Occallatibacter riparius: one gene and its partners. The protein of the gene in region 1 interacts with the protein of each later gene in a pairwise test. Links are inferred from orthologs where the notes say so. Each region holds a gene or a part of one and is shown in the gene's direction. Other genes may lie near its edges.

Region 1 (9,436 bases):
CCGCAATGCGATGGATTGCATCAAAGGTTTTTGAACTGGACGCCAGGTCTGTGCGTCTAATCCCTTGAGAGGAAAATCAAGCGGCTGCTTTTAAATGCCGCTGGCTGCACTGGCGGCATCAAGTTGTACCGGCCGGGCAGACCGTTTGAAGGAGAAACACATAATGCGTTCTGATTTGGTTTTTGGGGCACTCTCTCATGTGTCCAACCGCTACCAGCTTTGCCAGCTCGCCAGCAAGGCGACCCGCAAGCTGCACAAGCCGAATACGCGCCTGCAGGACACCACGAACGAGGTCCTGGCCCGCTTCCGCAGCACCAACCCCGGATCTCCGGCTCCTGTTGCCGCTACTGCGGAAGAGTCCGTCGAGCAGCGCCGCGCCGCCTAAAGCCGCGGCAGCAAGTTGCAAGTCACCGCTTTGAGCGGCTTTCCAGTTCGGAAAGCCGCCTTTCGGTTCCTCCTGCTACTCCCTCGACATGTACAAGCTGTTAGTATCACGGGGATACACACCGACTCTTGCGATTCGCGCGGACGGGGCTTCAGCACGTCGCCGGCTCGCGCCTTAAATCCTCATCAGCCGGGAATCCACTGACGCCGTTGCGTTACAATGCTGCCTAGATTTCCCGCCTGATTCTGGAGCACGATTCCTCTCCGACTTTTCTCCTCTCCACAATCAAACTCCCTCCCGCCACGCAGGTGAATATGACCATCGCAGAACTTAAAGAAAAGAACATCACCGAACTGAGCCGCATTGCGCGCACGCTCGAAATTCCCGGCGCCAGCGGCCTTCGCAAGCAGGATCTGATCTTCAAGATCCTCCAGGCCCAGAGCGAAAAAGAAGGACACATCTTCGCTGACGGCGTGCTGGAGATCCTCCCTGACGGCTACGGCTTCCTTCGCTCTCCTGATTACAACTATCTGCCGGGCCCGGACGACATCTACGTTTCGCCGTCGCAGATCCGCAAGTTCGACCTCAAAACCGGCGACTCCATCAGCGGCAACGTCCGCCCGCCGCACGAAGGCGAAAAGTACTTCGCGCTGGTCAAGATCGAGGCCATCAATTTCGAGTCACCTGAAGAGACGCGCAACAAGATCCTCTTCGACAACCTGACGCCGCTCTATCCCCAGGAGCGCATCAAGCTCGAAACGGTGCGCGAAGCCGTCAGCGGCCGCGTCATGGATCTGCTCACCCCCATCGGCAAGGGCCAGCGCGGCCTCATCGTCGCTCCGCCCCGTACCGGCAAAACCATGCTGCTCCAGTCGCTGGCCAACTCCATCACGGCCAACCAGCCTGAAGTTGTGTTGATCGTTCTGCTCATTGACGAGCGTCCGGAAGAAGTCACCGACATGCAGCGCTCGGTGAAGGGCGAAGTCATCAGCTCCACCTTCGACGAGCCCGCGGCCCGCCACGTACAGGTCGCCGAAATGGTCATCGAGAAGGCCAAGCGCCTCGTCGAGCACAAGCGCGACGTCGTCATCCTCCTCGACTCGATCACGCGTCTCGCCCGCGCCTACAACACCATCGTGCCTCCGTCGGGCAAGGTGCTCTCGGGCGGCGTCGACTCCAACGCCCTGCAGCGCCCCAAGCGCTTCTTCGGCGCGGCCCGCAACATCGAAGAAGGCGGCTCGCTCACCATCATCGCCACGGCCCTCGTCGACACCGGCTCCCGCATGGACGAAGTCATCTTCGAAGAGTTCAAGGGCACCGGCAACATGGAAATCATTCTCGACCGCAAGCTCGTCGACAAGCGCGTATTCCCCGCCATCGACATCCAGCGCAGCGGCACCCGTAAGGAAGAGCTGCTCATACCCAAGGAAGACCTGCAGCGCATCTGGGTCCTCCGCAAGGTGCTCAATCCACTCTCGCCGGTGGAAGCGATGGAACTCCTCATCAGCCGCCTCGAGAAGGTCCGCAACAACGCCGAGTTCCTGCAGAACATGAACCAGCTCTAACCACCTGCGGTGGGGCCAACTGCGCCTTCGGCACCATCCGTGCCAGCCCCAGCAACAGCATCCAGCTCTGGTCAAGGTGGTCTGGAACAGAAAGCTGGCAAGGGCCGAGGACTCGTCCTCGGCCCTTTATCTTTCACTCATCTGCGATCAACTCCGCAGTGCCTGCACACTCTTCCACAGAACCCTGCCGCCAGTACCGCAATCAGCAGAAATCCTGTTAATATTAAGGAAGTACCTTCCCTGTGTGGGGCTGTAGCTCAGCTGGGAGAGCGCCTCGTTCGCAACGAGGAGGCCAGCGGTTCGATCCCGCTCAGCTCCACCAAATCACCGTTCCAAAATCAAACTCTCCCGCACACCATCCGTGCGCCTCATTCCTGCAGCAACAACGCGCTGCTCGGAATCCGCGTAGCCCGTGCGATCGGTTCCAGCAGGTACGGCAAAACCGCCATCGCAAACGGCGCCACGAGCCCTGCGATCCCGCTCGCCATCAGCTTGGAGAGCGCCGTCGCGATCCGCATCCCGCCCCGCAGCTGCGCGCCCAATCTTTGCTGATACTCCCCGACTCCGCGGCCCGCCAGCATCATCTCCGCCGCCATGCAGGCCGAGTGCATCGCGATCGCCATCCCATCGCCCGTAAACGAAGGAATGACCGCGACTTGGTCGCCAACACGCCACAGTTCGTCCGCAGAGTGCGCCAGGAACCCATACGGAATGGACGAAATCGCCATCGGCCGCTCCCACGCTGGCTCTGAGTCGGCAAGGCGCGCATCCAGCAGCGTATTGTGCTTCCGCATATGTGCCAGGAGCGCGGGCCAGCCGCCCAGTTCGCGGAACAACGAGCGCCGCGCAACAACCGACAGATTCGCCACCCCATCCTCCACTGCGACCAACCCGCCATATCCCCCGGCAAACTGATGCAGTTCGATATGCCTTGCCAACTCGTGCGACTGCCCCGGCGCAAGACGCCAGTGCATCTTGAATCCGATCAGGTCATTCTGTACGCCGCTCGGCCGCGCCCATCCGCGGAGATCGTGCTTCCCGCTCGCCAGAAAGACGTTGTCAGCCTGCACAGTCCGGCCGTCCTCGGTATGCGCGTGCCACGCGTCGCTAGCTCGGACGAGTCTCTCGACAGCGACCCCGCCTGCGACAGCACAGCCGGAACTCTCTGCACATCGCAGCAACTGCTCATCGATCACCGCGCGCGACAACGCCATCGCGGCAAACGGCAGCGGGGTCTCCACCACGCGAGCACCCGCCGAAAACCGCAGCCCGTTCACCTGCTGCGCTCCGTATCGCAGCGGATCCACGCCAGCCGCACGGAGATATCCAATCGCTTCGGCGCTCAGGAATTCCCCGCAGACCTTGTGCCTCGGTCCGCGTTCGCGTTCCAGCAACAAGACCTCGCGCCCCGCCTCCGCCAGGCGCAATGCAGCCATAGATCCCGCCAGGCCGCCGCCGATCACAAGGCAATCGATCTTGGACAGCAGAATCATTTCGTTCGGCCCACACATAATCGCGCCGGCTTATACGGCAGCAGCCGATAGTCACTTTCCTTCAGCTCAGCCGCAGCGCACAATCCACGCCAGTCCTCCGCCTGAAATGCCCGCGCGAACGACACCGGCCCATCATGTTGCACAAACGGATGCAATCGCATCACGCGCGCAAACCACCCGAACAAGCGATACGGAATCGGCGCTCGCGACAGATCATTCACGAACCACCCCAATGTCGCGTGTTGCTCCATCCACCGCAGAAACCGCACCACGTCCTCATCCCAAAGATGATGCGTGAACAGCGAACTGATCACCACATCCACAGTGCCCGCAATCGGATGATCGAACACGTCACCAGTCATCCAGCGGATCGAGCTGCCTTTAGGAGTGGCTTCCGCCGCAGTCACCGCGCTATCAGGATTCAAATCCAATCCGATGAGTTCCACCGCGATCCCGCGATCCCGCGCCCACTTCTCCACCCGCCGCAGCGCATCGCCGTATCCGCTGCCGATGTCGAGTATCCGCACCGGCCCACGCCCGCGGAGATTCAGACTATCCAGCCAATCAAGTGTCGGCCTGTACCCCAGAAACCATCGATTCACCCGCGCCAGATCGCGAAGCGCGCCGCGTATCTCCTCGCGGCTGCACGGCTCATCCATCAATTCCGGAAACTCCACCAGATCCGCCCGTCGCGAAAAATCTGGCTGACCACCGACCACCGACAACTGACCACTGGTTTCACGCGGCATGAAAGAGCATCGTCTCCGCGGTCACTCCCGGCCCGAACGACATCGCGCATCCCTGCTGCCCCGCTTGCGCCTCGGCCATCACCTTCTGCAGCACAAACATCACCGTGGCGGAAGACATGTTCCCGAACCGCGATAAGATATCCCGCGAGAATCGCAGCGCGTCCGACGGCAATTCCAACCCCTGTTCCACCGCGTCCAGAATCGTGCGGCCGCCCGGATGCACCGCCCACAGATCGATCTCCTGCCGATCGCGCCCGCGCGTCACCACCGACCCCACATCCTTCATCGCGCGCCTGATCTCTCCCGGCACCTTACCCGAGAGATGCATATCGAACCCGCCGTCTCCAATGCGCCACGTGATCAGGTCACTGCTGTCCGGCAGCCCCACAGCGAGGAAGCTGTCGATCGCCAGGCCGGTCGGCTCAGCACTTACCAGGCTCGCCGAACACCCATCCGCGAACAGAAGGAATGACAGCACCTGCTCCAGTTCCGTCGTCTCCTGAAAATGCAGTGAGCACAGTTCCAGATTCAGCACCAGCACCTTCGCATCCGGCTGCGCGCGCACAATGTAGTTCGCCGACTTCAGCGCATTCACCGCCGCATAACATCCCATGAACCCGATCATGGTCCGCTCCACCGAAGGACTGAGCCCCAGATGCCGCACGATATCGAAGTCGAGCCCCGGCGCATACAAACCCGTACACGAAGTCACAATCACATGCGTAACGGCGCGCCGCTCCTCCTCCGTCACGGCAAGCTTGTTCAGCGCACACCCAGCCAGCTTCGGCGCAAACTTCTCGAACACCTGCATGCGCCGCGCCGTCGAAGGAAAGCTGCCGGGCACATAGATATTCTCGGCATCCTGCCATCCCTCGCCATTCGTCTTCACCGGCTCCACAAACGAGTAGCGATGATCGATAGCCGCCAGCCGCGCCATGCGCTTGAACAGGTTGCGCGTGGTGCCTTCCGGCAGCATGGTTTCGGCAAAGTCGACAAAAGCACGATGCACGTCATGCGGCGGAACTGCCGTCGCGATTCTGTTGATGAATCCTGTATTTGTCATGAGATCTCTGAGTTCCCGGGCCGATTAAAAACCTTGGCAGAGCAGGTCTTGCGCGTGGAACAGTGAGCCGGAGAGGTGCGCCCCTCCTCTATATGAACGAAGGCTCCCGAAAAGATCCCGGCTCGCGCGAGTCCGGCTCGGAGCCCGGTCCCCTCATCTTATCCCGCCCGGCATTGCCCTGCCCCTGCCTTTGACATTGCACTGACAATTCACCCCGCTTCTTTCATCGGTTCGAAACTAACTCCATCTACCGGGGTTTGTTCCTGGTGAAGCGATGCAACGCGCCGCTTGCGCACGAAGCCGGATTTGAATGACAGACATATTGATTTATCAGGTGTTTATCACCGCTTGTATACTGAAAGAGACCCTCAAGTACTTTGTCCGGGCAGGGTTTCTGGTAGAGAGCCTCAGGACCATTCAATATCCGGCGTGGAAGATCACGCCCGGCAGCCGTTTTCGTGTATCGCCGAACGGCCCCGCCGCCCGCTAGAGCGCAAGTCCGCCGCGGAGATTTGGCTGAAAGGAGGAATGTATGCCACCGACACTCGGCCGCACCGCTGCGCCCGTGGCCACACTCACTCCTCTTTGCGTCGACCTCGATGGAACGCTGGTCAAGTCCGACACTCTCCACGACTCGCTTCTCGTCCTTCTGCGTTCCCATCCATCTCAGGCGCTCCGCCTTCCTGCGCAGGTACTAAAAGGCAAAGCCGCATTCAAGGCATTCGTCACTGACTCCGTCAGCCTCGACGTCGCGCACCTTCCCTATAACCGTGAGCTGCTGCACTACCTGCAGGCCGAGCGCGCCAAGGGCCGCGAGATCTATCTCGCCACCGGCGCCGACGTTCGCCTCGCACAGCGCGTAGCCGATCACCTCGGCATCTTCACCGGCGTGCTTGGAAGCGATGGCACCACCAACCTCACCGGCAAAAACAAGCTCGATCGCCTGCGCAGCCAGTTCCCTGACGGCGTCTTCGATTACATCGGCAACGACACGCCCGATCTGCCTCTGCTCGCCCACTCTGAAGAGCCGATGGTTGCGAACCCCAGCCTGCGCCTTCGCCTCAGGATGCGCGCTTCCTCGGTGCAGCCCGCACGCAGATTCGATCAGCGCGCCAATCCCATCCGCTCCTTCATCAAGGCCATACGCGTTCACCAGTGGGCCAAGAACGCGCTCATCTTCTTTCCGCTTCTGCTCGCGCATCACCTGCGGCCCAAGCCGCTATCCGCCGCATTCCTGGCGTTCTGCAGCTTCAGCCTGGTAGCCTCGGCCACGTACATCATCAACGACCTGCTCGACATCGAAGCCGACCGCCGTCACCGCCGCAAGCGCATGCGCCCCTTCGCAGCCGGCGATCTGTCTCTCGCTCAGGGCGTGGCGATCGTAATCACATTCCTGGCTCTGGCGGCAGTAGGCACGCGCTTCATTGCGCCTGAATTCTCTCTCTGGCTGCTGCTCTATCTGGTCACCACGTTTGCGTACACCGCCTGGCTCAAGCGCATCCCTCTGGTCGACGTGCTGATCCTCTCAGGCCTGTACACGTTGCGTCTTCTTGCCGGAAGCGCCGCCACCTCCACCCCCATTTCGCACTGGCTGGCCGGATTCTCCGTCTTCCTGTTCCTGTCGCTTGGCATAGTCAAGCGCTTTGCAGAGCTTGAAAACCTGCGCGCCAGTTCCATGGAGCCCAGCAACGGCCGCGGCTACTTCCTCAATGACATGGAGCAGTTGCGCACCTTCGGCACCTCCAGCGCCTACGCCGCCGTCGTCATCCTCGCCATCTATATCAGCGGCCGCGACGTCACCAAGCTCTATCACAATCCCGGATACCTCTGGCTGGTTGTGCCCCTCATGCTGCTCTGGCTCAATCGCGTATGGCTCCTCGCCTCGCGGGGCGAGCTCGATGAAGACCCTGTCGTCTTCGCCATCACCGACCGCATGAGTCTGCTGATCGGCGCCGCCACCGCCCTCATCGTCTTCCTCGCCAGCTAGCCGCAAATCGTCCCCCGGCGCAAACCCAGCCCACCTCCGCCTGCCTCCCCTGACATATCTGACAGATGAAGACTGTCCTTCCCCTAGCAACAATTGCACCCCAGGGCGGAAAAGGCCCGTGTGTCGGCGGCCGGAATGCGACCCAAAGCATTCCGAGACAACCGCCCGTGTCCACGCCGATCAACAGAAGGCGAAAGAAAGGAAGTACCGCAATGCTGAAGTTTTACCTCGCAAATGCGACCAGGCCCAGGAGAATCGCGCTCGGCGTGTTCGCAGCCGCAATCACGTTGTGCGCCGTACCCCGCATGCAGGCAGCCGACAAGCAGTCCGATGAAGAGACCCTGCAGAAGGCCAACCTCGTTCTTTCCGGCATGCTCGCCGGCGACACCATCCCGGCCGACGTGCTCGCCCGAACCAAATGCGTTGTCGTTGTGCCCGGCATGAAGAAGTTTGGAGTGGGTATCGGTGGAAGCGGCGGCCGCGGCCCCATGCTCTGCCGCGAAGGCGACGACTTCAAAGGCAAGTGGTCCACCCCTGCCATGATGACCATCGGCGGCGCCAGCATTGGCGTGCAGCTTGGCGGATCGTCCACTGATCTCGTTCTTCTCGTCATGGAAAAGAAGGTCGTCAACCAGATTCTCAGCGGAAAAACCAAGATGGGCACTGACGCGACAGCCGCAGCCGGGCCCAGCGGTGCGACTGCCGGTGGAGCAGCCGACGCAGACGTCTACTCCTATGGCAGAGCCAAGGGCATGTTCGCCGGTGTCTCCATCAGCGGCGCCACCGTCTCGCCCGACAATGATGCCAACAACCGCCTCTATACTGACAACCCCGACGCCAGTTCCATCGTGCGCGGCACTAGCGTCAAGCCGACGCCGGCAGGCCAGAAATTGGTCACATTACTCGACAACAAGACCGCCGCGAAAGCCAAGAGCAGCGCGGGCAAGCCCAAGTAACGAACGAATCATTGCAGTCTCGTCCATATAAAAGCCCTGCGGGCAATCCACCCGCAGGGCTTATCTCATTCAATGACCCACCTGACCACCTGATCACATGGCCACTCGACCACCTAATTGAACAGGTCCTTCATCTTCTCCAGCAAGCTCGGCGAAGTCGGCTTGTTCTCCACGCTCAGCAGTTCACTGAGCCTGTGCACCACCTCGCGCTGTTGCCGTGACAGCTTCCGCGGCACCTGCACAATCACCTTCACCACCAGGTCGCCGTGTCCCTTGCCGTGTAGCACCGGCACGCCGCGCCCGCGGATTCGGATTTCCTTGCCACTCTGCGTTCCTTCAGGAATCTTGAGCGTCACCGCCCCATCGATGGCCTGAATTTCGATCTCCGCTCCCAGCGCCGCCTGCGGAAAGCTGATCGGCACCACGCAGCGCAAATCGTGTCCATCGCGCTCGAAGAAATCGTGCGGCTGAATCGACAGCACCACATAGAGATCGCCGCGCGGCCCATTCGTCCGGCCCGCATCGCCTTCACCCGCATACCGGATCCGCGTGCCGTCTTCCACGCCCGGCGGCACCTTTACCGTAAGCTTCAATTCCTTGCTCACGCGCGTTTCGCCGCGGCAGGTCTGGCACGGGTCGCCAATAATCGATCCCGTTCCGCCGCACGCGGAACATGTCCGAGCCACGCTGAAAAATCCCTGCTGGTAGCGAATCTGACCGCGTCCCTGGCAGTGCGTACACACGCTGGGCCCCCGGCCTGAAGCGCTGCCGCGCCCCGCGCAAGTGGGACAGCTCTCCAGCCGGCGAATCTTGACCTCGGTCTCCTTGCCGAAGATCGCATCTTCAAACTCAATCGACAGGTCGAAGCGCAGATCGTCGCCGCGCTGCTGGCGCGATGCTCTTCCACCGCCACCGCCGCCCATGTTGAACATCTCGCCGAATAAGTCGCCGAAGATGTCGCCCAGGTCCACACTTCCTGAAAATCCCTGGAATCCGCCGCCCGCACCGGCAGCGCCCACGCCCGCGTGACCAAACCGGTCATACGCCGCGCGCTTATCCGGATCACACAGAACCTGGTAGGCTTCGCTGGCTTCCTTGAATTTTTCCTCGGCCGCGTGATCGCCGGGATTGCGGTCAGGGTGAAACTTCAGCGCCAGCTTGCGATAGGCGCTCTTCAGCTCCTGGTCGCTGGCAGTGCGGGACACACCCAGCACCTCATAGTAATCGGCTTTGCTCAC
Region 2 (9,423 bases), 260 kb from region 1 along the record:
TTTCGCTATTGAGTTCGGTGACGTTCTATGCGGCGGCGGCGATGCTGTTTTTTGGTGCGTTCATCATGCGGTACCGGATCGAGCTGATCCTGGTGTTCCCGCTGGTGGCGCTGATCATGTCGACCTATTTCAAGATGGCATTTGAGCCGCACAGCGCGGTACAGAATCCGGAGAAGCTTTATCGGCAGCCGCTGCTGATGGTTGAGATCAGCGCGCTTTCGTGCGCGATTATCGCGCTTCTGTACTTCGATATTCCACGGCTGGCGCAGATTCTCTCTCCTACTTTGCCGAGCGCGTTGGGGCATTGATTCTCGGAGTTTTGGCCATGGGAGCTCTTTAAAAGGGCGTCTTCTGCGGTGCGGACCGGGTATCGAAGGCGAATCGATGCCAAGCCTCGTTACCAATGTGGAGTGACTCAGGCTGGCAGGGATTTCCCATGAACCGGCCGATCGCGTTTTCCCAGAAGCGAGAGGCCAATCGGTTAGTTTGCAGCACGCGCACCTGCCAGAGAGCAGGGAATCGGCTCCAAACGTCATGCGCGGCAGTGGTTCCGGCGCCGCGCCGACGAAAGGCGCGCGTCACGAAGAACTCGGCCACATCGAAGACGGGCTCTCGGCCCGGCAAGGAGTCGAGGCGCGTGACTAGGACGAATCCGGCTGTTTCTCTTTCGATACGAATGAGGAATGGAAACCGGTCCGGCTTGTGCCAATAATCCGCCAGACCGGGATAGACAAACGTGCCATCTGCTTGAAATCTGACCGCGTGAAACTCGCTGAACTCTGTGGCATAGGAAGCGAGCAAGTCCGCCAGCACCGGCTGGTCGCACAAGGCGGCGGGCACGACTTCAATAGCCGCCACTGTCCGCGATTGCGGCTCATGCATCAGTTTGGCCAGACGGGGACGGAAGCCGTTTTTCCGGCGACGGTGGTCCACTCGCGGACATACCAGCGCTTGACCAGGCCGTTGAGCACGTAGGGGTCGGATTTGGCGAATTCTTCTGCAACTGCGGGGGAATCGCCGCGGAAGAGCAGGATGGCGCCGTCGACGGGATTGGCGAGTGCGCCGCCCAGGACGAGCTCGCCGTGGTCGCTGGACAACCATGCCTTGGCCAGATGCGCGCTGCGGAACTCGCCGCGCCGCTCGAGGTAGTCCGGGCTCAGTTCATAGAAGAGCAGATAGTGCATATCGTTTGAATAGACCCTCTGGCCGCCAGTGTGCAACCGGCCGGGTGCAGCCGACTTTCGTCACTTGACTGTGATCGCAAACCTGTATTAGCTTCGGTCCAATTTACTCTGTGCCGGGAACGGGGCACGGCAGATGGCATTTTGACACTGAACGGCCCGGCACAGGCAACTTCCTCAATTCAACAAAAGACACTTGGAGGTCTTCAGAATGAGTAAGTATCTATTTGCTCCGAGGGTGGTGCTGCCTCTTTTGGGCTGCTTTATCGCAACTCCCCTCGCATACCTTAACGCTCAGGGTCGGTCGTCGAATGTGAATCCGGGTGGCTCCGTCATCCTGGAGCAGGGCCAGCGGCCTGTCACCATTCATCCAACTGTGGAAGCAATGGACAAGTTCCGCAAAGAATCTCACGGGCAAGCCTGCCACCATAACTGCGGCGGCGGAAGCAACAACCTCTCTTACCACGGCGGCGTGGGTGGCATTGGCGTGGAGACAGCGCCGAAGGTTTACCTGGTGCTGTGGGGATCGCAATGGACGAACAATGATCCGAGCGGCGAGGCGCAGATCCTGCAGAACTTCTACACGGGCGTTGGTGGCAGCTCGTGGAACAACAGCGTGACCCAGTATTGCCAGGGCGTAGCCAGTGGCACAATCACCTGCGGCAGCAGCGGTCAGCACGCGGGAAACCCGTCGGGCATGTTGGCCGGGGTCTGGGCGGATAACACGACCGCGGCTCCCTCGAAACCCACGCAGTCACAGCTCGCGGCCGAGGCGGTGAATGCCGCGGCGCACTTCGGCAATACGTCGTCGACGAGCAATCAGACAGTGCAGTACGTGATTGCGACTTCGCACGGCAACAGCATGTCCGGCTTTGCAGTGCAGTGGTGCGCATGGCACAGCTCAACCAGTTCGAACTACGGCAACATCGCGTACACGAATCTGCCGTATATGACGGACGGCGGTGCTAGCTGCGGAGCCAACTTTAACGGGCTCGGCGCCAATGCCGGCATCACGATCGTGGGCGGGCACGAGATGGCCGAGACCGAGACCGACCAGTTCCCGAACGGCGGCTGGCTGGATTCGGGCGGCTCAGAGAACGGCGACAAGTGCGCGTGGATCTCGTCGGGGCAGGGCGCTTCTGCAAAGGTGACGTTCCCCAACGGCAGCAGCTTCCCGGTGCAGTCGCTGTGGAGCAACGCCTTCAACAGCAACGCCGGTGGATGCGTGCTTTCGTACTAGACACGCGGACAGGCTGAAAACGGAATCGCCGGAGCTCTTGAGGCTCCGGCGATTTTCTTTTGGGCGGATTAGGAGTTCAGGCCATCGCCTGCAACACGGCGTCGGCGAACGTGGTGGTGCCGCAGGTGCCGCCCACATCGCGGGTGAGGCACTTCTTTTCGGAGTAGACGGTTTCGAGCGCCTTCTGCACCTTGTCGGCCGCCGCTTCTTCGTCTAAATGACGGAGCATGAGGATGGCCGATTGCAGCAGGGCGGTGGGGTTGGCGATGTCTTTGCCGGCGATGTCCGGAGCCGAGCCGTGCACTGCTTCGAAGATGGCGCAGTCGTGTCCGAGGTTGGCGCCGGGCACCAGGCCGAGTCCGCCGACGAAGGCCGCGCAGAGATCGCTGACGATGTCGCCGTAGAGGTTTTCGAGCAACAGCGTGTCGTACTGATACGGATTCATGACGAGCTGCATGCAGGTGTTGTCGATGATGTGCTCGCCGTACTGGATGTCGTGGAACTCCTCGGAGACCTTGCGCGCGCAGCGCAGGAAGAGGCCGTCGGAGAGCTTCATGATGTTGGCCTTGTGAATGGAGTGGATCTTCTTGCGGCCATGCTTGCGGGCGTATTCAAACGCAAAACGGGCGATGCGGGTGGAGCCCTTCTCGGTGATGACCTTGATGGATTCGACCACGCCGGGGACCACCTCGTGCTCCAAGCCGACGTACTCGCCCTCAGTGTTTTCGCGGACGATGATGAGGTCGACGCCTGGCCAGTGCGAGTTGAGGCCAGGGAGGAGCTTGATGGGGCGGAAGTTCGCGAAGAGGTCGAACTTCTTGCGCAGCGTGACGTTGATGCTCTTGAAGCCGCCTCCGATGGGGGTGGTGACGGGACCTTTGAGAGCGACCTTGTTGCGCTCGATGGAGTCGTAGAGCGCCTGCGGGATGTATTCGCCGAAGATCTCGAAGGCTTCAGCGCCCGCGGCAAACTGCTCCCAGTCGAATTTAACGCCGGTGGCTTCAAGGATGCGGACTACGGCCTGGGTGACTTCGGGGCCGATGCCGTCGCCGGGGATTAACGTTATTTTGTGGGTCTTGGTTTCGGACATGGTTGGCTTCTAGCTGCTAGCTCCTAGCTTCTAGGGTATCGCGGCGCGGTTGGGTGATCACTTCTCTGGCCTACGCCTCGGTGCGGCCTCCGCTGTTGGATCGCTGCCGCCGAGAGCAGCTAACCGGCTGGTAGCGTCTCTGTAGCGCAAAAAGTCCAAAAACGCGGCTCTGAGGCCCGTCTCAATGCGGCTCCATTCGACCCTTGGGGCATTTCGAGCCTCCTTAGATAACTCGACAATGCGCCTCAAAGGGATTGGGGGTTCTGCCAATTCGCACAAGTGGATGCGAATGTGTGTAGCTGCATCAAAGACGTTCGAGTGCCCGTCGATCGCGTTCGTCACACATTCCGTCGCCAAGATCATTCCGCCCTCTGCTTGGAGATGGGAGCATCAACTCCCATTTCACGAAAGGCGGAATCGATCTCGCCAGGCTGAACATCTTCGGCGCGGATTTCACCGGTGCTCAGGGACGCTAGCCCTCCGAGGCTCCTCAGTGCTGGCCCATCGTAGCCCTCTTCGAGCGCATCGGCGGCAATAGCGGGAAGCTTCCAATACTGGAGATCGCCGAAATAGTATTCAACCGCCAGTTTCTTCGGGTCGATGCTCATGGTTTCGCACCTAACTCTTGAAGGATTGTGGCAATCTTTGACTTCCCGAAGCAACCGCAGATCCTTCCTCACCTGCGCTTCGCTTCGGGTCGTCAGGATGACACAGCACCGGAGTTGGGATAGCTACTTTTTCCCTTTGCTGGAGCGATTGCCTTCCAGAAGGCCTTCGAGCTCTTCCTTGAATTCGCGGACGTCTTTGAAGTCGCGGTAGACGCTGGCGAAGCGGATGTAGGCGACGGTGTCGAGGCCCTTGAGGTGGTCCATGATGAGCTCGCCGATCTCGCGGGTGGAGCGCTCGCGCTCCTGGGCGTCCATGACGTACTGCTCGGTAGCGTCGACGACTTTCTCAAGCTGGGTGGAGGAGACGGGGCGCTTTTCGCAGGCGCGGAGCAGGCCCGAGAGGATCTTCTGGCGGTCGAAGCGCTCGCGGCGGCCGTCCTTTTTCACCACCATGTAGGGGATCTCGTCGATCCGCTCATAGGTGGTGAAGCGCCGCTCGCACTTTTCGCACTCGCGGCGGCGGCGGATTGAGTCGGCCTCTTTGCTTTCACGCGAATCGACGACACGATCCTGGGCGAACCCGCAGTAGGGACATTTCATGTGTCTCGATTGTAGGGGATGGATTAGGTATTCCGAAATGAGCGGCTTAGGTGATTTTTTGAGGGTGCAGAAGGGCGCCGTGGGGATGTGCGGGCCACAGGTGCTCACAGGGAGAGCGAGTAGGTGGCCCGTAGTTGGTTTTGATGTGGCTAGCGAAGGCGGCCGGGATTGTTCCGGATATCAAAACGCGCATCGCCGCTCGTCGCATCAGAATGTGCATGGGAAATCCTCGTTGTCCGGGCCTGGACGTGCGCTCGGGGCGGGGAGCTGGCCGTATTGGCTGCGCAAATTGGACGTAATCTGTCACATTTGCCAGTCGGCTACCACTATATATTCGGGCCATGCTGGACTGTTTTGGGTAAATGCCCGCTGCGCGGTGGAAGCAAGAGTTTAGGACCGGCAGCTTTTATGCGGCGGATAGAAACTCAACCGTCAGGAGGTTGAAAAGGAAACTGAATTCGCCTACAGTTTTCATATTGCGGGAATTGCGACGGTTTTCGACATTCGGAGACCGGCCCCCGCCTATTTGTCTGTACCGGAATAGCTAGTAGCCACCATCTAACCCTAGAGGAAAGTAGGAGATCGGCATCATGGAAAACAAGCCGGCACAAAATATTCAGGATACGTTCCTGAATACTGTTCGGAAGGACAAGACCCCCATCACCATTTACCTCGTCAGCGGAGTCAAACTCACCGGTAAGATTCGGTCATTTGATAAATACTCCGTTCTTCTGGAGAACAACAGCCAGGAACAACTGATCTTCAAGCACGCTATTTCGACCGTTGTGAGCAACCGGAGCGTATTGCACGGCGAGCACCGCGCACCGGGGATGCACAGCGGACTAGGGCCCGCTCCTGTGAGCGTTCCGTCTTCCGCTTCCGCCACCGGGACTGGGGATGGGTCGCGAGGAGCAGTAACGATTGGTAGTTAATCGAGGCATCGACGGGCTGAGCGGAAGGCCGGGGTTTCCAGAACAGGAGCCCGGTTTCCCGGGAGTCCGGCCCGAGCGAGCCATCCTGGTGGGAGTGGACATTCCGGTCCGCTCCCGCACCAACCGCGCAGGTGCTGAAGCTGCTCGCGCGGCTGCACGTCTTGATATAGAATCCGACATAAATCCAGCTCAGCCTTTGCGGACTGTCGCGCCTCAGCCCGGAGCGTCGTCTACGGCTCTTGATGCCGAGGAGTCCCTGGCTGAGTTTCGTGAGCTGGTTCTGAGCGCGGGAGCTGAGATTGCGGCGGAGATTCTGCAGCGACGGCCAAAGCTCGATCCGGCGACGCTGATTGGTTCTGGCAAAATTGAAGAGATTGCCGGGGTTGCGGAGTCGACGCAGGCAGATCTGGTGCTGTTTGATCATGATCTCTCGCCGACACAGCTCAGAAACCTGGATGCTGCGCTGCCGTGCCGGGTGCTGGACCGGACCCAGCTCATTCTCGACATTTTTGCGCGACACGCGCGGACCCGCGAGGGCCAGTTGCAGGTGGAGCTGGCGCAGCTCGAGTACATGCTGCCGCGGCTAACAGGGCGAGGCAAAAGCATGTCGCAGACCGGCGGCGGCATTGGCACCCGCGGCCCCGGCGAGACTCAGCTTGAAACCGACCGCCGTCGCATTCAGCGCCGGATCGATCAGCTCAAGAAGGATCTGGATGCCGTGCGCCGCGTTCGCCGCCAGCAACGCCAGCGCCGCGAGGCGGTTCCGGTGCCTACGGTGGCGCTTGTCGGGTATACCAACGCGGGAAAGAGCACGCTGTTCAACCGCATCACGGGTGGGCAGGTGCTGGAGTCGGCGCGCATGTTCGCGACGCTCGACCCCAAGCTGCGCGCGATTGAACTGCCCAGCCGCCGGAAGGTGCTCCTATCCGACACTGTGGGATTTATCCGCAATCTTCCGCACACGCTGGTGACGAGCTTCCGCGCCACGCTGGAAGAGGTGGAACAAGCGGAGGTGCTGCTGCACGTTCGCGACGCCGCTTCGACTTATGGTGAAGAGCAGAAGATCCAGGTGGAGCGGGTGCTTGGGGAGCTCGAAGCGTTGAACAAGCCGCGCCTCGAGGTGATGAACAAGATCGATCTGCTGGGCGAGACGGAGCGGCACGGGTTGCTGGAAGCCTCGGCTGCGGGCAGCGAAGTGGCGGTATCGGCCAGGACGGGGGAGGGAACCGATCAGCTTCTGGAGGCGATCGACCGTGCGCTCCACACCGATCCGCTGGTAGAGGCGGAACTGCGGGTGCCGCAGCAGGAGGGCGCTGTCCTGGCGGCGATCGAGGCGGGCATGCTGATACGTAACCGGAGCTATGAAGGCAACCTGGTGCATCTCGCTGTTACGGGTCCGGCTTCGTTGATGGGCCGCCTGCGCGAGTATCGGCTGCGCGATGGGAAGGCCGGGGCGGAAGCTGTTTCGGCCAGTTAGGCCCTGCCGCAATCCTGGGTTTGAAATCCCTCCAGACGCATGTCACACTATTGCTGTGAATTACAACCATCGCGAGGGGCCTGTTTCGGACGCCCCGGTTCCCTCTATCACTACCCTGTCGAGCCGCGAAGTGTACCGCAACAACTGGATGCGGGTGCGCGAAGACGACATCCTTCGCTCGAATGGGAAGCAGGGGATCTACGGCGTCGTGGAAAAGGACGATGCGGCGATCATTATCCCGATCGAGGGCGACCGCATCTGGCTGATTGAGCAGTATCGCTACACCATCGAGGAACAGGCCCTTGAGCTTCCGCAGGGGGGCTGGGAGATGGCCGACGCCGATCCCGAAGAACTAGCGCGCGGAGAGCTGAAGGAAGAGACGGGTCTGCAAGCGGAGCAGATGACCTATCTTGGCCATCTCTGGATTGCGTATGGCTTCACGCGCCAGAAGCAGCATGTCTACCTGGCGACGGGGCTGACACATGCGGACAAGGACCCGGACGAAGAGGAGCACGACATCGTGCTGCACAACATGCCGGTGGCTGAGTTTGAGCAGATGATGCACGAAGGCAAGGTGCGTGACGCAAGCACCGTGGCGGCCTGGGGTTTGTATCTGATGTGGAAGGCGCGGCAGTAGTCGCGATTTCGTTCTGTCGGATGTCCTGAGGTAAGTCACCAGATTGCAATGCAGGAGTCAAGCTCCTGCAATACAGGATAGGTATGGTCGCTGGGCAGTAGCATCTCCGTGTTTCCCCCAAGGAGGTAAATGCCGTGGCCACGAACCGTCGTGCGTTCCTAAAGCTGCTCGGCTCAGGAGCAGTTTCTGCTGCGTTTCCAGCGAGCATCGCTCGCGCGCTTGAACATGAAGGCAACCACCGTACCGGCACCATTGCGGATGTAGAGCACATTGTGATTCTCATGCAGGAGAATCGCTCGTTTGATCATTATTTCGGCTCTTTACGCGGGGTGCGTGGATTCGGCGACCCGCGCGTCCAGAAGTTCGCCAACGGAGACCCGGTGTGGTATCAGCCAGATGGCTCAAATGGTCATGTGCTGCCGTTCCGGCCGGATCTTTCCAACCTAGGCCTCACCTTCATTGAAGACACCGACCATAGCTGGGACCTAACCCACATCGCCTGGAACCAGGGCATCTATGACGGCTGGGTACAAACCAAGGGCACGACCAGCATGGCGTATCTCACGCGCCAGGACATCCCCTTCCACTACGCGCTGGCCGATGCATTCACGGTGTGCGACGACTATCATTGCTCGCTCCTGGGACCGACGGACCCGAACCGGTATCACATGTGGACGGGCTGGGTGGGGAACGACGGGAACGGCGGCGGCCCAGTGCTCAGCAATGCCGAGGCGGGTTATGACTGGTCGACCTATCCCGAGCGGCTGTCGAAAGCCGGTATCAGCTGGAAGGTGTACCAGGACGCGGGTGATGGACTGGACGGACCCGATTACTGGGGCTGGACGGGCAACGCCTACATTGGCAACTACGGCGACAACTCCTTGCTGTACTTCCATCAGTATCAGAACTCCGCGCCCGGGAGCGCGCTCTATGAAGCGGCGCTGAGGGGCACCAACATCAAGGCGCTGAGCGGGTCGAATCCGCAAGTGGCGCCGCACCTCGTCGATCAGTTCCGCGCCGATGTGATGGCCAACAGCCTGCCGCAGGTTTCGTACATCGTGGCACCAGAGGCTTACTCGGAACATCCCAACTGGCCGGCCGACTATGGCGCGTGGTACATCGCACAGTTCCTCGATGCGCTTACCGCGAATCCAGAAGTGTGGAGCAAAACGGCGATCTTCCTCACCTATGACGAGAACGACGGATTGTTCGACCACAAGGTTCCACCGACGCCGCCGATGAATCGTGCGCAGGGCATCTCTATGGTGTCGACTGTGAACGAGATCTTTCCCGGCGACTCGTCGTTCATGCCGGGACCGATTGGGTTCGGCCTGCGCGTGCCGATGATCGTGATCTCTCCGTGGAGCAAGGGCGGCTACGTGAGTTCGGAGGTGTTCGACCACACGTCGCTAATCCAGTTCATTGAGCGGCGATTTGCGCACGGCAATCCCGCGCTGATGGAAAGCAACATCACGCCCTGGCGGCGCGCGGTGGCTGGCGATCTCACATCGGCTTTCGATTTCCGAAAGCCCAACACCAAATTTGTGGCGCTGCCCGATACCAGCTCGTATGTTCCTCCGAATCAGGACCGGTATCAGGACTACGTGCCCACTCCACCAGCAAACCAGAGCCTGCCGCCACAGGAGGCGGGGACGCGT
Region 3 (9,350 bases), 3.8 Mb from region 1 along the record:
CTCCAGTTGCCGCCGCCGCCAAGCAGCGAGGTGGACGAACGTGCGGAAGTGCCCGCACCCTCAGCGATGGCGAGGATTTCGCCGGTTTCAACGTTCACGATACGCGCGGTGAGGCCGACGTTGGCATTGGACTTGGAGTGGCCCACGCCGCCGAGGCCGTAGCCGTGCCAGCCGCCTCCGCCTCCGCCCACGTTGGTCTTTTTGGTCTCGTTGCCGAACTGCGTGACGGAGCCAACGATGATGGCGTCAACGCCCAGCAGTTTGCCGAGTTTAGCGGCGCTGGAGGGATCGGCGCGCTGGGAGTTGTTGAAATTCTGCTCGGCCATGATCTTGTCGAGCGCGGAACGCTCAATGATGGAGTAGGTGCCGTTCTTGACGAGGCCGGCGATCAGGAGATCGGTGACTCCCTTGCCCACGTCGATATTGCTGCCGAACATGGCGGAGGAGTAGCTCTGCACGGTGGCGTAATCGAAGTCCATGACTGCTATGCGCGCCTTGCGCTGAGCCTGAGCGGAAAGGGCCGTGGTCACGGCCAGGAGAAGAGCCAATACGCGGACGGAGAGAAGCGATTTCATCATGAGCCTCGGCTATTTAGAGTTGGAGCCCAATGTCAATAGTGGAATCGAGCATCAGCGTCAATCGGATTGGCGCTGATGTCAAGGAAAAAGAGAGCGAGTCCCAGGGCTGCAGGGCTCAGAAATGCAGACGGAAGGCATTAGCTCGCTTCGATTCCCGTTCCAGTGTGGCGGTGGGGCGCGGATTGTGACGGGGAGGGGCGCTGACGGCGGTTTTCCACGGGCATGCACAGGCTTGAAGTGGTTTGCTCGGTGCGCACCGCTATGCTAACCTTTAGTTCTGTGCCGAAGAACGCGCGGAACGCTGGTGTGTCCGCTAATTTCTGAGGGTTCCGGGCGGTTTTCCGGAGTGGTCAAGAGGGCGATTCTGCTGGAAAAGCAGGGGCGCTCGAAGGGCTGGCGTAGCTCAGCTGGTAGAGCATCTGATTTGTAATCAGAGGGTCGGGGGTTCAAATCCCTTCGCCAGCTCCACTCAAGAGAACGATGGGGCTGAAGGCACTAGAGTTTTCCGATGCTGGAACGGTAAGCATCGGGCCTGTCCCTGCGGTGATCCCACCTCCAGGTGCATGCAGCGCAAAGGCCGGAGAAACGGTCCGGTGGAATGCTGGTGCGCGGAAAGGGTTTCCGAATGGGCGGGACGAGTTGCACAGGTGGCCGAGTGGTTAATGGCAGCAGACTGTAAATCTGCCGCTCCTTGGAGCTACGGAGGTTCGAATCCTCCCCTGTGCACCATGTTTTGGATCGGGGTTGGGCGAGAGGTTGAGCAATGCGCGATGAGCAGCAGGGAACGCGCAACGGTTCGGATCTCGAGCGGCGGTACCCGATAGCGCTGGCGATGTTCGGAGTGCTGGCGGTGCTGGTGTGGTTTACCATCGGTGAGGGCTCGGTTGTGGTGTTGGGCCGGCCAGTGGAAGTGCGATGGGTGGTGGAGTTCATCCTCGCCATGTTTGTCTTCCGCACGGTGATGGCCATGCAGGCCGACCGGATCCGGCGGGGTGGTAAGTAGGTTTAGAAGGGCTGATGTAGCTCAGTTGGTAGAGCACTCCCTTGGTAAGGGAGAGGTCACCGGTTCAATCCCGGTCATCAGCTCCAGAAATGCGAGTGATCAGTGGTCGGTGATCAGTGGTCAGCAAGCCCAGCGGATGTACGGGCCGATTCTGATCACTGAACACTGACCCCTAATCACTGGGTTTTTGCGGGAGTAACTCAGTGGTAGAGTCACAGCCTTCCAAGCTGTTGGTCGCGGGTTCGAGTCCCGTCTCCCGCTCCAAAGTTCAGTAGTTTTCGGCAAGAGCAAGTCCAGGCAGTGCAATTCCAGGCAGATCAGCAGCAGGGGTTGGAAGTGGCAAAGATGTTCGAGCAGGCGACGATCGCCGTCCAGGATCAGAAGGGGTATGCGCAGCTGCACTCGATGCTGGACGCAGCGTTTGCCCAGAGCGATGTGGAAGTGCTTCTGAACCGCGTGGTGAAGGCGAAGCTGCCCATCCGGGATTTCGAGACTGTTATTCAGCGTGGGTATCTAGGCAAGGATGCCCTGGCGGTTTATCAGAGCCTGCCGGTAAGCGACCAGGCACTGACCCGCGAGCGATACCTGAGACTGGTGGAGCAGGTGCCGGATGCGCTGCGGCAGCGGTATTTCAAGGCGTACGCGTACTACTGAGATAAGCAGTGGTCAGGGATCAGTGGTCAGTTGTCAGATTGACGACGAGGCTGGCCGAGTGGGCACTGCAAAGAGTTTGAACTGACGGCTGAGAGCTGAAGGCTGGTTTTGAAGTCCAACGAAAGGGACACGCAATGGCGAAGGAAAAATTTGATCGTTCGAAGCCTCACGTGAACGTGGGCACGATTGGACACATCGATCACGGCAAGACGACGTTGACGGCGGCGATCACGAAGGTATTGTCGAAGCACAACCCGAAGATCGCGTTCCGTTCGTTCGACTCGATCGATAACGCACCGGAAGAGCGGGAGCGCGGTATCACGATTGCGACGGCGCACGTGGAGTACGAGACCAAGAACCGCCACTACGCGCACGTGGACTGCCCCGGCCACGCCGACTACATCAAGAACATGATCACGGGCGCGGCGCAGATGGACGGCGCGATCCTGGTGGTTGCGGCCACTGACGGACCGATGCCGCAGACCAAGGAACACGTGCTTCTTGCCCGCCAGGTGGGCGTGCCGTCGATGGTGGTGTTCCTGAACAAGTGCGACGCGGTGGAAGACACGGAACTGATCGATCTGGTGGAGATGGAAGTTCGTGAGCTTCTGTCGAAGTACCAGTTCCCGGGCGATGATGTTCCGGTGATCCGCGGCTCTGCCCTGGGCGCGCTGAACGGCGAAGCGCAGTGGGAAGCGAAGATTGACGAGCTGATGGAGTCGGTGGACCAGTATGTTCCGCAGCCGAACCGCGCTGTGGATCTGCCGTTCCTAATGCCGATTGAAGACATTTTCTCGATCTCTGGCCGTGGCACCGTGGTGACGGGCCGTATCGAGCGCGGCAAGGTGAAGGTGGGCGAGGAAGTCGAGATCGTTGGCTTCCGCGAGACGCGCAAGACGGTTGTGACGGGCGTGGAAATGTTCAAGAAGCAGCTGGACGAAGGTCTAGCTGGCGACAACGCTGGTCTGTTGCTGCGCGGCATTCCCAAGGAAGACGTGGAGCGCGGCATGGTTCTGGCCAAGACCGGATCGATCACGCCGCACACCAACTTCAAGGGCACGGTGTACGTTCTGTCGAAGGAAGAAGGCGGCCGTCATACTCCGTTCTTCAAGGGCTACCGTCCGCAGTTCTACTTCCGTACGACCGATGTGACGGGAGTTGCGGAGCTGCCGGAAGGCACGGAGATGGTGATGCCGGGCGACAATGTGGAATTGACGATCGAGCTGATTACGCCTGTGGCTCTGGAAAAGGGTCTGCGCTTTGCTATCCGCGAAGGCGGACGCACGGTGGGCGCCGGCACGGTTGCGGAAATCATCAAGTAGGACTGACCGTCCAGGCGACTGCGCCCTCGCGGGCGCGGAAACCTGGGCTGGTCAGGTTAGCTGAATCAAAAGGATTTGCGGCGAACGGGAAGAAAATCGCCGAATCGGTTAGGATTGAGAAATGCGGGAAATTGTGACATTGCAGTGCACTGAGTGCAAGGAGCGGAACTACTCAACGACGAAGAACAAGAAGACGACCACGGGCCGTCTCGAGTTCAAGAAGTTCTGTAACCGCTGCCGCAAGCACCAGGCGCACAAGGAAACGAAGTAAAGCAGGGAACCGGGAGTAGGGAGTAGGGAATAGAAGACACGGCCGGTCTGGCACGATGATACTATTCCCTATTCCCTGATCCCTACTCCCTGCCCTTAGGGGCGTAAGCTCAACGGTTAAACTGTCGGTCTCCAAAACCGAACTTGGGGGTTCGAATCCCTCCGCCCCTGCCAGTTTAGGAATGATCCGGTTCGAAGCCGGACCGAAGGAAACAGCAGTATGTCAACGAAGGCAACAGTCATGAACGATGAACGGCCGCTGAAAAAGCAGGAACCCAACGCGGTCTCGAACTTCACGGGCAACGTGACGGGCACCTGGGGCAAGTTCACCAACTTTCTGAGTGACGTGCGCGCCGAGATGCGCAAAGTGGTGACGCCGAGCCGCAAGGAAGTGGAGTCGACCACGACCGTAGTGATCGTGGCCGTGTTCATCTTCGGATTGTTCTTCTTCGCGGTAGACGCCTTTTTCAGCCGTGTAGTCGAGCAGATTCTGCACAAGCTGGGCGCACAGTAAGGCTCCCCGATGACGCTGGAACAAGAGAGCAAGATGGCAGACGAAGTGGAACAATCCGCCGAGCAACCCACACCGGAGCAGCAGCCGGAAGGCCAGCCTGAAGCCAATCCACGCTTCAAGTGGTATATTCTGCATGCCTATTCAGGATTTGAGCGCAAGGTGCGGGAGTCGATCCAGAGCCGCGTGCAGGCGTTTGGGCTGGGCGACCGTGTCGGCCGCGTGATGATTCCTACCGAACCGGTGACCGAGATTGTCAACGGCAAGAAGCGCACGGTGGAGCGGGTGTTCCTGCCGGGCTACGTGCTGGTTGAGATGGAACTCGACAACAACCTTTGGCATGTTCTCAAAGAGACGCCGAAGGTGACTGGCTTCCTAGGTACGGGTGACAAGCCCGTGGCGTTGAGTGAGGAAGAAGTGAGTTCGATCCTCTTCCGCAGCGAGACCGTCAAAGACAAACCGCGGATGAAGATCAAGTTTGAAAAGAACGAGTCGGTGCGCATCACCGATGGTCCGTTCGCGAACTTCAACGGCGTGGTGGATGAGATCAATGAAGATCGCGAGACGCTGAAGGTCATGGTTACGATCTTCGGCCGCTCGACACCCGTCGAACTGGAGTTCGGCAAGGTCGAAAAGATTGAGTAGTTGCAGCTTCTAGCTATTAGCTTCTAGCTTCTAGCCGGTGCGAGGACCTAGCCGCCTCCGGTTTAGAGCGAACGCTCGAAGGGCAACACCAAAATTTGCAAGGAACAAAGAACAGCTAGAAGCTAGAGGCTAGGAGCTAGTAGCTGGTTCCAAAGGAAGCATCCATGGCACCTCCGAAGAAGGTATCTACTTACGTCAAGCTGCAGATTGAAGCCGGCAAGGCGACCCCGGCGCCGCCGGTCGGTCCCGCGCTCGGTCAGGCGCAGGTCAACATCATGGAGTTCTGCAAGCAGTTCAACGCTCGTACGCAGAACAAGGAGATGGCCGGACTGATCATCCCCGTGGTCATCACGGTGTATGCGGACCGCAGCTTCACCTTTGTGACCAAGACGCCTCCCGCAGCCATCCTGTTGAAGAAGGCGGCCGGCATCACCAAGGGCGCAGGCACCCCCAACAAGGACAAGGTGGGCAAGGTGACTGAGAAGCAGGTGCGCGAGATCGCCACCCAGAAGATGCCCGACCTGAACGCCGCGAGCGTCGAGACGGCCATCAAGAGCATCAAGGGCACTGCCCGCTCGATGGGGATCGAAGTCGTAGCGTAGTTTTTCTACTCCGCCCGCTGCAAGAGAGCACATGGAAAACGGCGCCGAGAGCGGCGGCGGAATGCAGTACAGGCAAGAGACACAGCAATGGCGGCTGCGAGATGCCTTCGCAGCCGCCATTCTGTTTATGGGCTCCGCCGCGTTTGTGGGTTGGCAAAACACGCGCGTCGCGGTGCTGTGGGATCTCGGGTATCTGCTCGATACGAGCTGGCGCATTGCGCTGGGGCAGATGCCGTACCGCGATTTTCCGCTTGTACATGCGCCGGTCACGTTTCTGATCCAGGCGGGGCTGATCAAGTTGTTTGGAAGGCACATGCTTGTGCCAGTGATTTATGCGGCAGTCGCCGGCGGGCTGGGTAGCGTAATCGCATGGCGAATCGTTCTGCAGACTCTGCGGGGCGCATGGTGGATATCGCTGGCGCTCTCCGCGCCACTGATCGTCGTCGGCATCTACGCGATCTATCCGTACCCGATTTATGACTGCGATTGCTCGCTGGCGATTCTCGTCGCGATGTTGCTGCTGATGAGGGTGGACGAGAGCCGTGGATGGGTGACTCCGTTCTGCGTCGGCGCGGCCTGCGTGCTGCCGCTGTTCGTGAAGCAGAACATGGGATTGCCGTTTCTGGCCGCGGTGACAGCCGCCGTGATTGCTCTGCTTGTGACGCACGGTTCGGTGCGCTCCGCAATCCGCTCAAGCTACGCGGTTGTGCTCCTTGGAATCATCGCAGCAATCTTTCTTGCTTTGGGACTTCTCAGCGCTACCGCAGGTCTGCACAACTACATTCATTGGACGGTGGAGTTCGCGGCACAGCGCCGGATGCCGGGGCTCTCTGCAATGCTTTCTGTCTACGAGCAGCCGTCACTTCTGTGGATGGCACCAATGCTTGCGGCGGGACTGGCGCTGTGCTGGTCTCGGTTTGCACATGCGACTTGGGGAAAGATTCTTGCATGTGCGTTGATGGCCGCGCCATTTGTCTACAGCTTGATCTTTCTGCTGATGGAAGATGACGCGGATGAGCGGGCTGATAACCTGCTGGCGCTGTGGCCGGTGTGGATGCTGGCGGCGGGCGCCATCGCGCTCTGGTCTCTGCGCCGCGGCCTGAACGTGCGGGCCGCGATACCGTTCATTGTGCTTGCCGGCATTCACGGAAGCTTCCTTTCTCAGCAGTTGTGGGGATCCACGTACGCGTTGTGGCCATTGCTCATGGTGTTGATCGCAGTCGTGCTGGCCGAGATGCCGCGCGCGGTGCGGCCGGCCGCGATCGGCGTGGCAGTAGTTGCGTGTGTCATCTTCGCTACGTGCGGCGGCTTGTATGCGGCTTCGCTCGAACGGCTGAATTACGTCGACATTCCCGAGGACGCTCCAGTCGAGTTGGCGCAGACTACGGCGTTGCGTGGCGCGGCGGATCGGGGTCCGTACCTCACGAACCTGGATGAATTAATCGCATTCGCTGATCGCGAAATTCCGGCCGGCGATGCTCTTGTGCTTTTGCCCGGTGAAGATCCGTTCTACTTTGCCACGGGCCGCGTGCCGCGGTTTCCGGTCACGCTGTTCGATCCCGCGACCGATCCGTATTCGCCGGCTCAATTGATGGCCGAAGCGCGCAGGCGCGACGTGCGCTGGGTGATCGTGAAGCGTGTGCTGCAGTCGAAGGCGAATGCCATGCCAGGCTTCGATGAGACGCTGCAGTTCGTTCGGCGCGATTTCGCGTTGTTTCAGTCGCTCGCAGGATATGACGTGTACCGGCGCAAGTGATGCCGCTCAAGGCAGCGGCCGCACGTAACGGAAATCCTCGACATCAATGTCCCAGATTCGATCGCTTTTGCAGGCTCCGTCCGGGAGCCAGCCATCGCGGCGATAGAAGCGCTCGCCGCGCACATTCCCTTTGAGCAGCCATAGGACCGCGGAGCCAAATCCCTGTTCGAGCAGATGAGCGCGTGCAGCTTCAATCAGAGCCAACCCAACGCCGCGGCCCCAGAACTCAGGCGCTAGATAGAGCGCACAAAGCTCGCCGCGATCTGGAAGGTCCTGCGACGGCATGGTTGTAGCGAATCCGCAGATTCCCTGTTGGATCTCAGCTACGATTGTGCGAGGTCTCAGAGGGGCAGTGTGGGAGAAGTCGTAGCGTGCGGCGCGGTCTTCGGGCCGCAGGCTGTCAAGGTACTCTGCGGGAAGAAGTCCCCGATAGGCTGCTTGCCAGGAGCGCACGTGAACGCGTGCGACTGCAAGTGCATCTTGAGGGACAGCCGGGCGGATCAGCATTTTGAGATTTTATCGGCCGCTGCCAGACTCACCCATTTGGCAGAAAATTGGAAAGCCCTCCCAGGGCGGGAGGGCTTTGTCATTTGGGCTGTGGCGTGAAAACTTCGCGCCGGCTTGGCTCTGGTTTCGGCTTCGGCTTGGGAGCCTTCTTGGTTTCCTTCTTGCCTTTGTCTTTATTCCCCATGCGTGACAGTTTGACACAAAAGCAGGGAAGAGGGAACAGGCAACAGGGAACAGCAAGCAGAGCGGTGCTGCTCCCTGAGACTGCTATTTCTTCTCCTCCGCTGCGGGTGTCTTCTCCAGATGGTCGTGATTGAGGATGGCATTGAATACCAGGCCGTATGTGCCGATGGTCTCGCCGCGATAGATGGGGTTGTTGGCAAACAGGAGCACGTTTCCCTGGCCCAGATGTGCGTCGACAACGATGGCGCGCTCCGCGATGCTGCCCGATTTGTCGAGAAGACCGGAGAGCAGAAGCGTCTTTGCGTCCGTGAAGCGCAGAATGACATCCGGCCGGTACTGCTCCGGAATCACGCTGGGATTGTTGCGCATCTGATCTTCATTCAGCTTCCGCGCTTCCCACGGCTTCTGTTTCTGGAGTGGCTCGGCTTCAATCGCTTTGCGGGCGATCGGCTCGTCGTTTTCCTCCAGGGTTCCGCGGCCCGTCGGCCGTTCTGAATAGGGATCCATGAGGATGCGTCCGCCCCCACGGCCTACGGTATTGGCGATATTGAAGGCCATCCCGCTCGCACTCATTACTGGAAGATTGGCATCGTAGCCGAAAGCGATCGGGCTTTCCTTGTTGACGAAGGTCGAGTTGAGCACGCTGCCGACCACGCGCGCATCCGCTGTGGACGCGACACTGACGCCGGGAGCGAGGCCGGTGTCGATAGCGAACTGCGCAGTATCTTCACACGTGATTAGCAGTCCGCCGTCCTCGACGAACTTTTTGAGGTGAGCGAGGCCCTCATAGCCGAGTCCCGGACGAACGTCGTCCGTCGAGTCGCCGCCCACTTCAAGATTCGGGGTGAGGTCAGTCTTCTTCCATGGCATGGCGTTGTGCCACATCGGCATGCCGTTGACGATGTCGTTAGCACTGACGCGCGATACCGGAGCGAAGATGATGACGTCGTACTTCGAGCGCAGGTCGTCAGTCTTCGCCGCTGTCTGCGTGCTGATGTAGTCAAAGGGCACGCCGGCTGTGTCGAATGCATAACGCCACCAGCCTTCGGTCTGCGTCGCGAGCCAGGTGTGCATCATGGCAACGCGCGGAGCCTTCACGTCGTGCGTCGTCACTTGCGGAGCCGCGCTCAGCCGCGATCCATCCAGTGCAAGGTCATGCAGAGACTTATTGAGTTGATCGTCCGATGCGCTGGAAACAAGCAGCGAGCCTGCGTTGAAGTGATTGCCGTCGGCATCAAAGGCCTTCTCCGCAACCTTGACGTTCGCATCCTTCAGCTTGAATAGCAGCGAGAGGAGGGTAGTCTGACCGGAGTTGTTGA

Evidence for each region.
Region 2: the proteins of rho (region 1) and hfq interact in binary tests that used the Escherichia coli proteins (3 or more experiments, as listed by UniProt). The link is inferred for Occallatibacter riparius from one-to-one orthologs.
Region 3: the proteins of rho (region 1) and nusG interact in binary tests that used the Escherichia coli proteins (3 or more experiments, as listed by UniProt). The link is inferred for Occallatibacter riparius from one-to-one orthologs.

What each region holds. Positions count from the first base shown.
Region 1 is NZ_CP093313.1:6,406,360-6,415,795, forward strand. Bases 1-2,824 are described here. They hold rho (transcription termination factor Rho), read left to right. Parts: upstream 1-699; coding sequence 700-1,950; downstream 1,951-2,824. Other genes in these bases: MOP44_RS26175 (DNA-directed RNA polymerase subunit omega), read left to right, coding at 164-385; MOP44_RS26190 (NAD(P)/FAD-dependent oxidoreductase), read right to left, coding at 2,319-2,824. Outside these bases: more of MOP44_RS26190, read right to left, coding at 2,825-3,443; MOP44_RS26195 (methyltransferase domain-containing protein), read right to left, coding at 3,440-4,192; MOP44_RS26200 (type III polyketide synthase), read right to left, coding at 4,182-5,255; MOP44_RS26205 (hypothetical protein), read left to right, coding at 5,566-5,745; MOP44_RS26210 (UbiA family prenyltransferase), read left to right, coding at 5,788-7,242; MOP44_RS26215 (lipid-binding SYLF domain-containing protein), read left to right, coding at 7,455-8,198; molecular chaperone DnaJ, read right to left, coding at 8,312-9,436. UniProt on the Escherichia coli protein: Facilitates transcription termination by a mechanism that involves Rho binding to the nascent RNA, activation of Rho's RNA-dependent ATPase activity, and release of the mRNA from the DNA template.
Region 2 is NZ_CP093313.1:6,140,335-6,149,757, reverse strand. What follows is about bases 4,170-6,980. They hold hfq (RNA chaperone Hfq), read left to right. Parts: upstream 4,170-5,309; coding sequence 5,310-5,651; downstream 5,652-6,980. Other genes in these bases: hflX (GTPase HflX), read left to right, coding at 5,740-6,980; nrdR (transcriptional regulator NrdR), read right to left, coding at 4,243-4,719. In the rest of the region: MOP44_RS25095 (UbiA family prenyltransferase), read left to right, coding at 1-308; MOP44_RS25090 (GNAT family N-acetyltransferase), read right to left, coding at 337-858; MOP44_RS25085 (YciI-like protein), read right to left, coding at 882-1,184; MOP44_RS25080 (hypothetical protein), read left to right, coding at 1,393-2,421; MOP44_RS25075 (isocitrate/isopropylmalate dehydrogenase family protein), read right to left, coding at 2,498-3,511; MOP44_RS25070 (hypothetical protein), read right to left, coding at 3,871-4,119; more of hflX, read left to right, coding at 6,981-7,128; MOP44_RS25050 (NUDIX domain-containing protein), read left to right, coding at 7,184-7,765; MOP44_RS25045 (phosphocholine-specific phospholipase C), read left to right, coding at 7,900-9,423. UniProt on the Escherichia coli protein: RNA chaperone that binds small regulatory RNA (sRNAs) and mRNAs to facilitate mRNA translational regulation in response to envelope stress, environmental stress and changes in metabolite concentrations.
Region 3 is NZ_CP093313.1:2,602,377-2,611,726, forward strand. What follows is about bases 3,441-6,178. They hold nusG (transcription termination/antitermination protein NusG), read left to right. Parts: upstream 3,441-4,374; coding sequence 4,375-4,983; downstream 4,984-6,178. Other genes in these bases: tuf (elongation factor Tu), read left to right, coding at 3,441-3,557; rpmG (50S ribosomal protein L33), read left to right, coding at 3,679-3,828; secE (preprotein translocase subunit SecE), read left to right, coding at 4,048-4,341; rplK (50S ribosomal protein L11), read left to right, coding at 5,148-5,585; MOP44_RS10525 (glycosyltransferase family protein), read left to right, coding at 5,617-6,178. Outside these bases: MOP44_RS10460 (CsgG/HfaB family protein), read right to left, coding at 1-578; MOP44_RS10475 (hypothetical protein), read left to right, coding at 1,342-1,581; MOP44_RS10490 (hypothetical protein), read left to right, coding at 1,882-2,235; more of tuf, read left to right, coding at 2,370-3,440; more of MOP44_RS10525, read left to right, coding at 6,179-7,341; MOP44_RS10530 (GNAT family N-acetyltransferase), read right to left, coding at 7,348-7,848; MOP44_RS10535 (M14 family zinc carboxypeptidase), read right to left, coding at 8,116-9,350. UniProt on the Escherichia coli protein: Part of the processive rRNA transcription and antitermination complex (rrnTAC). The complex forms an RNA-chaperone ring around the RNA exit tunnel of RNA polymerase (RNAP).